Regions from separate parts of the Variovorax sp. PEI5 genome, predicted to be linked through region 2. Evidence: predicted binding sites of a transcription regulator. Region 2 holds the regulator's gene; the other holds the start of a gene.
What was found. Region 2 encodes HrcA, which represses chaperone genes, less so after heat shock. Its sites were predicted from a motif close to TTAGCACTCNNNNNNNNNGAGTGCTAA; they were not measured.
Positions count from the first base shown of each region.

Region 1: the regulator HrcA is predicted to act here: its motif matches at 1,713-1,739, upstream of AC1MLT_RS15140 (co-chaperone GroES).

Region 1 is NZ_CM155257.1:3,311,857-3,316,273, forward strand. Features, by position in the region: gene groL (chaperonin GroEL) at 1-1,270, opposite strand, end outside; gene AC1MLT_RS15140 (co-chaperone GroES) at 1,335-1,625, opposite strand; gene AC1MLT_RS15145 (ferritin-like domain-containing protein) at 1,953-3,020, shown strand; gene AC1MLT_RS15150 (excinuclease ABC subunit UvrA) at 3,126-4,417, shown strand, end outside.
Region 2 is NZ_CM155257.1:3,476,066-3,480,482, reverse strand. Features, by position in the region: gene AC1MLT_RS15985 (hypothetical protein) at 1-382, opposite strand, end outside; gene AC1MLT_RS15980 (helix-turn-helix transcriptional regulator) at 401-1,312, opposite strand; tRNA gene AC1MLT_RS15975 (tRNA-Ile) at 1,427-1,505, opposite strand; gene hrcA (heat-inducible transcriptional repressor HrcA) at 1,726-2,730, opposite strand; gene AC1MLT_RS15965 (NAD kinase) at 2,760-3,656, shown strand; gene recN (DNA repair protein RecN) at 3,719-4,417, shown strand, end outside.

The sequences.
Region 1 (4,417 bases), 160 kb from region 2:
GCTTGGCACGCAGCAGCGCCACGCCGCCACCGGCGACCACGCCTTCTTCCACCGCCGCACGCGTGGCGTGCAGGGCGTCTTCGACGCGGGCCTTCTTTTCCTTCATCTCGACTTCGGTGGCGGCACCGACCTTGATGACGGCCACGCCGCCGGCCAGCTTGGCCACGCGTTCCTGCAGCTTCTCGCGGTCGTAGTCGCTCGAGGCTTCCTCGATCTGGACACGGACCTGCTTGACGCGGGCTTCGATGTCATTGGCGGCGCCGGCGCCGTCGATGATGATCGTGTTTTCCTTGCCCACTTCGATGCGCTGCGCCGAGCCGAGGTCGGCCAGGGTGACCTTCTCCAGCGTCAGGCCGACTTCCTCGGCAATGACCTTGCCGCCCGTCAGGATGGCGATGTCTTCCAGCATGGCCTTGCGACGGTCGCCGAAGCCCGGAGCCTTGACGGCCACGACCTTCAGGATGCCGCGGATCGTGTTCACGACCAGGGTCGCCAGGGCTTCGCCCTCGACTTCTTCCGCGATGATCAGCAGCGGACGGCCCGACTTCGCGACCTGTTCCAGCGTCGGCAGGAGGTCACGGATGTTGCTGATCTTCTTGTCGTAGAGCAGCACGAAGGGGTTGTCCAGGATCGCCGACTGCTTTTCCGGGTTGTTGATGAAGTAGGGCGACAGGTAGCCACGGTCGAACTGCATGCCTTCGACGACGTCGAGTTCGCTGTCCAGGCTCTTGCCGTCCTCGACGGTGATGACGCCTTCCTTGCCGACCTTGTCCATCGCATCGGCGATGAGCTTGCCGATGGTCTCGTCGCTGTTGGCGGAGATCGAGCCGACCTGGGCGATTTCCTTCGACGTGGTGGTCGGCTTGGAAGCCTTCTTCAGCTCTTCGACCAGGGCCGTGACGGCCTTGTCGATGCCGCGCTTGAGGTCCATCGGGTTGATGCCGGCGGCCACGTACTTGAAGCCTTCGCGCACGATGGCCTGGGCCAGCACGGTCGCGGTGGTGGTGCCGTCACCGGCGTTGTCGCTGGTCTTGGAGGCCACTTCCTTCACGAGCTGGGCGCCCATGTTCTGCAGCTTGTCCTTGAGTTCGATTTCCTTGGCCACGGACACACCGTCCTTGGTCACGGTGGGGGCGCCGAACGAACGCTCGAGCACCACGTTGCGGCCCTTGGGGCCCAGGGTCACCTTGACCGCGTTGGCCAGGATGTTCACACCCTCGACCATGCGTGCGCGGGCTTCGCCGCCGAAAACGACGTCTTTTGCTGCCATGTTGATTCTCCGGATTCAGTAATTGGGGGGATGGAAAGGAAGCGCGGGAGAGGAAGCGGACTGCTTACTTCTCGACGACCGCGAACAGGTCGTCTTCCTTCATGACCAGCAGCTCGTCGCCGCCGACCTTGACGGTCTGGCCGCTGTACTTGCCGAACAGGACGCGATCGCCGACGCGCACGGTCAGGGCCGAGAGCTCGCCCTTGTCGTTGCGCTTGCCCGGGCCGACGGCCAGGACTTCGCCCTGATCGGGCTTTTCGGCGGCGGCGTCGGGGATGACGATGCCGGAGGCGGTCTTGGTTTCGCTGTCAACACGCTTGACGATCACGCGATCGGCCAAAGGACGAAGGTTCATAGCATCTCCTGGATGTGCAATGGGGTTGGGTTTCTGCGACCACGGACGCTGCGCCCGGATCGACTTCGGCCGAAGGCAGGGTTGCTGTTAGCACTCTGCTTCGGTGAGTGCCAATGATAAGGGCATTCATCACGATTTCAAGAGCGCACGGGACCCGGCGATCAGGCGATCCCTTACACGCGCCGTCCGATGCGGATGACTCGGCGGCGCCAGGCATGGTCCAAGGATGAATCTTTCGACAGCCGATTTCCCTCGCTCCCGTGCCCTGAAGGGACGGATCCGGGATGTCGCCTTCCTCTTCTGCCACTGCTTTTCAAGGAGACCTTCATGGCCAATCAGAACGATCTTTCGCGCGGTACCACCGCTGGCGATGCCACCGACATGAATCGCGATCCGATCACCGGCGCACCGGGCTCGCACCCCGTGGGCACGGGCGTCGGCGCCACCGGTGGCGCGCTGGCGGGCGCGGCTGCGGGCTCCCTGGCCGGTCCGGTCGGCACGGTGGTCGGCCTGGTGGCCGGCGCGGTGGTCGGCGGGCTGGGCGGCAAGGCCGTCGCCGAGAACGTCAATCCGACGGCGGAGGATGCCTACTGGCGCGAGAGCTACAACCGCGAAGCCTATGTGCAGCCGGGCAGCAGCTACGACGACTACGGTCCGGCCTACGAGATGGGCTGGTCGACGCGGGCATCGCGCGGCGATACGTTCGATGCCGTCGAGCCTTCGCTGGCCGACGAGTGGTCGAGCCGTCGCGGTGCCTCGGGTCTCGACTGGGAGCAGGCCCGTCCCGCCACCCGCGCCGCCTGGGAGCGCGCCGACCGCACCTACTTCAGCGCCACCGATGCCGACCTCGACGGCACCGTCAACACGGCACGCGCCGGCACCACCGTGGGCTCCACTGCCGCGCTCGGCGCCGGCGACGTCTATGACGGCACCGGCGAGCCGCTCGCCAACGACGAGGTGGTCGATGTGCTCAACGACCTGATCGAGAACTCGCGCGATGGCGCCGAGGGCTTCAAGGTCAGCGCCGAGCAGGTCGAGACCGCGCGCCTGAAGCAGGTGTTCAGCGAGCGCGCCAGCGCCTGCGCCGCCGCCGCCGCCGAACTGGTGCCGCTGGTGACGCAATATGGCGGCACGCCCGCCGATGGCGGCACCGCCGGTGGCGCGCTGCATCGCGGCTGGGTCAAGGTCAAGGGCGCCGTCGGCGCCGACAGCGAGGAATCGATCCTCGAGGAAGTCGAACGCGGCGAGGACGCCTCACTGGCGCGCTATCGCAAGGCACTGAAGAACCAGCTGCCGGCCGACGTCCGCGCCGTGGTGCAGAAGCAGGCCGATGGCGCCCAGCGCAACCATGACGAGATGAAGGCCCTGCGCGACCAGGCCCGCGCCCGCAGCTGACCGCGCCTTCGGCAGTCCCTTCCGGCACCGCTCGCGGCCGCCGGCTCCGGGACTGCCGCCGTCGACAGCCAAGCCGCCTTCGGGCGGCTTTTTCCTTGCCCCGCCATGAACACACGCATCCCCCGGCCGACCGGTGCCACCCCCGCCGCTGCCACCGCCTCCACGGCTCCCGCCACCTTCCCGTCCACCGGCTTCGTCCGCGTCCGTGGCGCGCGCGAGCACAACCTGAAGAACGTCGATGTCGACATCCCGCGCGATGCCCTGGTGGTGTTCACCGGCGTGTCGGGCTCGGGCAAGTCGTCGCTGGCCTTCGGCACGCTGTATGCCGAGGCGCAGCGCCGCTACTTCGAATCGGTGGCGCCCTATGCGCGCCGGCTGATCGACCAGGTCGGCGTGCCGGCGGTGGATGCCATCGACGGCCTGCCGCCGGCCGTGGCCCTGCAGCAGCAGCGTGGCACGCCGGGAGCGCGTTCCTCGGTCGGCAGCCTGACGACGCTGTCGAGCCTGCTGCGCCTGCTGTATTCGCGCGCCGGCCGCTATCCGGACACGCAGGCCATGCTGTACGCCGAGGACTTCTCGCCCAACACGGTCCAGGGCGCCTGCCCGGTCTGCCACGGGCTGGGCCACGTCTACGAGGTGACCGAGCGGTCGATGGTGCCGGACGATTCGCTGACCATCCGCGAGCGCGCGGTCGCCGCCTGGCCGTCGGCCTGGCAGGGCCAGAACCTGCGCGACATCCTGGTCACGCTCGGCCACGACGTCGACACGCCGTGGCGCGAGCTGCCGAGGAAGACGCGCGACTGGATCCTGTTCACCGACGAGCAGCCGACCGTGCCGGTGTACGCCGGCTTCACGCCCGCCGAGGTCCGCCGCGCCCTGCGCGCCAAGGCGGAGCCGAGCTACCAGGGCACCTTCATCGGTGCGCGCAAGTACGTGCAGCACACCTTCGCCACCACCCAGAGCGCCCTGATGAAGAAGCGCGTGGCGCAGTTCATGACCGGCAGCGTCTGCCCGGAATGCCAGGGCAGGCGGCTCAAGCGCGAGGCCCTGGGCGTGACCTTCGCCGGTCTCGACATCGCCGAGCTGTCGCGCCTGCCGCTGGATCGTCTGGCGCACGTGCTCGGCCCGGCGGCGGCGGGCGAGTCGCCGGTGGAGGCGCCGACGGCCGCGCTCGACCGCGCCAGTGCCCGGCGTGCCACCGCGCGCCGCGTGGCGGCCGGTGGCGCCGCGCACGAGGCCGCGCCCGATGTCCGGCGCACCTCGCACCTGTCGCAGGAGAAGCGCATCGCGGCGCAGCGCATCGCGCAGGAGGTGCTGGCCCGCGTCGACACGCTGTGCGCGCTGGGCCTGGGCTACCTGTCGCTCGAGCGCGCCACGCCGACCCTGTCGCCGGGCGA
Region 2 (4,417 bases):
TTTCGGGAGTGACTTCATTTAGCTTTAGCCCAAATGTTGCTTCAAGCCGTTTAATCAACACGATGGTATCTTTGTCATCCTTGGAAAACATTGTGACGACATAACATGTGAACTGATTGAGATGCTTCAGGCCAACAAGCGGTGCTGTAAGACCTAGACCTTTGCACAACGCAGCTAATGTCTCAACAATCTTATTGGCCGTATCTCTATGGTCTTCTCTGCCGGTTGCCGTTTCAATATAGGCTTTGATCATCATGTCAGCAGCCGGATTGAAAACTGAACCAACAAAACCTGACAACGTTTTGTAAAGTGCTGGATCTTGCTTTGGCAAGCTCTCCATGAAATCACGCTTCAACTTCTCAACGGCTGCATCCATGTTCATTTCATCTCTTTCTTTAAGTTATTTCTTCAACATTGATTCAAGTTTGCCAGCAAGGCTCTTGCTGTTGTGTATTTTTATGAGCGGACCGTCCTCATCATCTTCTTCTGCATAGTCCAAGGCTGACATTGTTTGGTTGTCCAGTTTCTCAAGATCCAGGCCCTCATCTAGTAGGGTAGTCACGAACTCTTTGTAGTGTTGGGGATGGTCAAAACACCATTGATTCAGTCCGAGAACATGAGCCAGACTGTAGCCACTGAGGTTGTTGGCAGTGTTGATGTCCATGCCATTCTTTACAAGCAAGTGGATGGCTTGGATGAAAGGCTGATGATTTTGGAGCTTGCCAAAGATTGTTTGATGGTAGAACCAGTAGGCAACATCAAACGTTTTGGCTTTGTCATTGACCAACTCGCTGGCTCTTGGCAAGTCTTTTATGAGGCATTCAGAAAGCTCTGCCATGTCCTCCATGGCGTTGCCCATGTTGACGATTCTGAAGCTGGTGGGTGTTGCCTCAGGATCGTCCTCCTCGTGCTTGATTGCAGCCTCAAGGGAGAGCTTCAAACCATTGGGGTAGGTGAACACTGGGAAAGCTGTGGAGCCTTCTACAAGGTAGCTTCTCAGCCCTTTGACTGATGCCTCTGAAGTGCTGGCAACCGTTCTTTTTTTCAGCCACTCACGAACATGTCCGACCTGGTAGCGAACATTCTTAGGATTGCTCAAGTACTGTGGACCTGAGCCTTTGGTTCGCCAAGATTTCACCGTGGGGACGGCTTCACCAATCCAGTCAGCAAGGGTCTTCTCGTCTATGTATCTCTGGTCATCCCACTGGCTGTAGTTCTGCTCTTTCGCTGCTTCAACGATGGCTGCTACATGGGCTGCACTCAGTAGTGCATCAGGCGGGAGAGCCTTGAAAATTTCTGCAAGAGAAGTCATCCCTCATTGTGAATGGACAACCCTCTTTTTCGCTGACAAATGCTTACTTTTGGTGCGAACAGGGGACGAAAAAAAGCCGCTGCAAGTATCACCTTACAACGGCTTTTTAGAGGTTGGTAGGCCCCCCGTGAGTCGAACACGGCACCAACAAATTATGAGTTTGCTGCTCTAACCAAGCATGAGCTAGGGGCCCAGATTTTCAATTATCCCACTGCGTCAGGGGGAACCGTGGCAGTCATCGGGTGCGTTGCCTATATGTAGCCTAGGCTTTTTGTCGCTTTTTCCAGATGCTGTAAGTTGTTGATTTTGTTCGATAAAACTCAACAGAACTGGGGATTATGAGTCCTCTGCTCTGACCAGCTGAGCTAACGGCCCCTACGCGCCGCTGATTCTAGTGGCCCGTACTGGCCCTCCTACTTGCGGTGCGTCAGCGCGTTGGTGACCAGACGGGACGTGATGTCGACGATCTGGATCATTCGCTCGTAGGGCATGCGCGTCGGGCCGATGACGCCCAGACGGCCGACCACTTCGCCATCGACCTCGTAATTGGCGCTGACGATCGAAAGCTCCTCGAACGGCACCACCTGACTCTCGCCGCCGATGAAGATGCGGACCCCCTCGGCCTTGCTCGACACGTCGAGCAAGCGCACCAATTGCGCCTTCTGCTCGAAGAGGTCGAAGGCGCGGCGCAGCTGACCCATGTCGCTGGAGAAATCACTCACGGCCAGCAGATTGCGCTCGCCCGAGATGACCACCTCACCCTGCGACTCGGTCATCGCATCGGTGCTGGCCTGCACGGCCGCCTGCATCAGCGAGGCGATCTCGCCGCGCAGCTTCTCGACCTCCGACTGCAGGCGATCGCGTACCTGTTCGATCGAGAGACCCGCATAGTGGGCGTTGATGTAGTTCGCGGCCTCCACGAGCTGCGACTGGGTGTGGTCCGTGTCCGGGAAGATGACCCGGTTCTGCACGTCGCCATCGGGCGCGACGATGATCACCAGCAACCGCCGGTCGGACAGGCGCACGAATTCGATCTGCTTGAACACGGACGTGCGGCGCGGGGCCATCACCACGCCGACGAACTGCGACAGGCTCGACAGCAGGTGCGCCGCGTTGGCGATGACCTTCTGCGGCTGGTCGGCCGCGAGACTCGGGGTGGCGAGCTGCTCGCGCTGCGCGGTGAGCATGGTGTCCACGAACAGCCGGTAGCCACGCGCCGTCGGGATGCGCCCGGCGGATGTATGGGGACTGGTGATGAGGCCCAGGCCCTCGAGGTCGGACATCACGTTGCGGATGGTGGCAGGCGACAGTTCCAGGCCCGAGGCGCGCGACAGCGTCCGTGAACCCACGGGTTGCCCCTCGGCGATGTAGCGCTCGACAAGCGTCTTGAGAAGCAACTTGGCCCGGTCGTCCAGCATCGTCGGATTTTAGTGTTGTAATTTGATGCATGACCTCGCGCTTCAGGCATGTCGCACTCATCGGCAAATACCAGGCATCGGGCCAGCGGGCCCAGGCGGGCGCGGAAGACGGCGTCATGGAAGGCATCGGCGCCTTCCTCGAATCCCAGGGGTGCGAAGTGGTGGTCGAGCGCTCGACGGCCGAGCACGTGGAGACCAGCCGCTATGCGTCGCTCACGGCCGAGGAGATCGGCGAACGCTGCGATCTCGGCCTGGTGGTGGGCGGCGACGGCACGATGCTGGGCATCGGCCGCCAGCTGGCACCCTACGGCGTGCCCCTGATCGGCATCAATCGCGGTCGACTGGGCTTCATCACCGACATCGCGCTCGACAGCTATCAGTCGCGCCTGGTCCCCATGCTCGCTGGCGACTACGAGGAGGACCACCGCAGCCTGATGCATGCGCGGGTCATGCGCGACGACGTCTGCGTCTTCGATGCGCTGGCCATGAACGACGTGGTGGTCAATCGTGGAGCGACCTCCGGCATGGTGGAACTGAGGGTGTCGGTGGGTCGTCATTTCGTCGCCAACCAACGCGCCGACGGCCTGATCATCGCCTCGCCCACCGGATCGACCGCCTATGCGCTGTCGGCCGGCGGACCGCTCATGCATCCTTCGATCCCAGGCTGGGTGCTGGTGCCGATCGCACCGCACACGCTCTCCAATCGCCCCATCCTGCTGCCCGACGCCGACGAGATCGTGGTCGAACTGGTGTCCGGGCGTGGCGCCAGCGCCAATTTCGACATGCAATCGCTCGCCTCGGTCGAGATCGGCGATCGCGTGGTGGTGCGGCGCTCCGAATTCCGGGTGCGCTTCCTGCACCCGAGGGGGTGGAGCTACTTCGACACGCTGCGCAAGAAACTGCACTGGAACGAGGGTGGCTCCTGAACCATGCCGGCTTTCCACACTCCCTCGTCCGTGACGACACTCCCGTATTTCCAGGAACGCTGATGGCATTGCGACGCATCGCCTTGCGCGACTTCGTGATCGTGCGCGCGCTCGACATCGATCTGGCCGCAGGCTTCACCGTGCTGACCGGCGAGACCGGCGCCGGCAAATCCATACTGATCGACGCTCTGCAACTCGCCTTGGGCAACCGGGCCGATGCCGGGGCCGTGCGCGAAGGCGCCGAGCGCCTGGACGTGAGCGTCGAGTTCGACCCCGACCCCCGGCTGGTCGACTGGCTGGACGCCGGCGGCTTCGAGGGCGGCGAGATGCTGCTCCTGCGCCGCACGGTCGACCTCCAGGGCCGCAGTCGCGGCTGGATCAATGGCAGCCCGGCCACGGCCACGCAGCTGCGCGAGGTGGGCGACCGCCTGCTCGACATCCATGGCCAGCATGCCTGGCAGAGCCTGACGCGGCCCGAAGCCGTGCGCGGTCTGCTCGATGCCTATGCCGGCGTGCGCGGCGATGTGCTCGACGGCGTCTGGCAGCGTTGGCGACAGGCATCGACCCTGCTCGAATCGGCGCGCGGCGCGCAGGACTCGCTGCAGCGCGAGCGCGAGCGGCTGCAGTGGCAGATCGGCGAGGTCGCCAAGCTGGCGCCGGGCGTGGACGAATGGGAGGAACTCTCGAGCAGCCACACCCGCATCGCCAACGCGCAGTCGCTGATCGATGCCGCCGAGGGCGCGCGCACCGCGCTCGAGGAC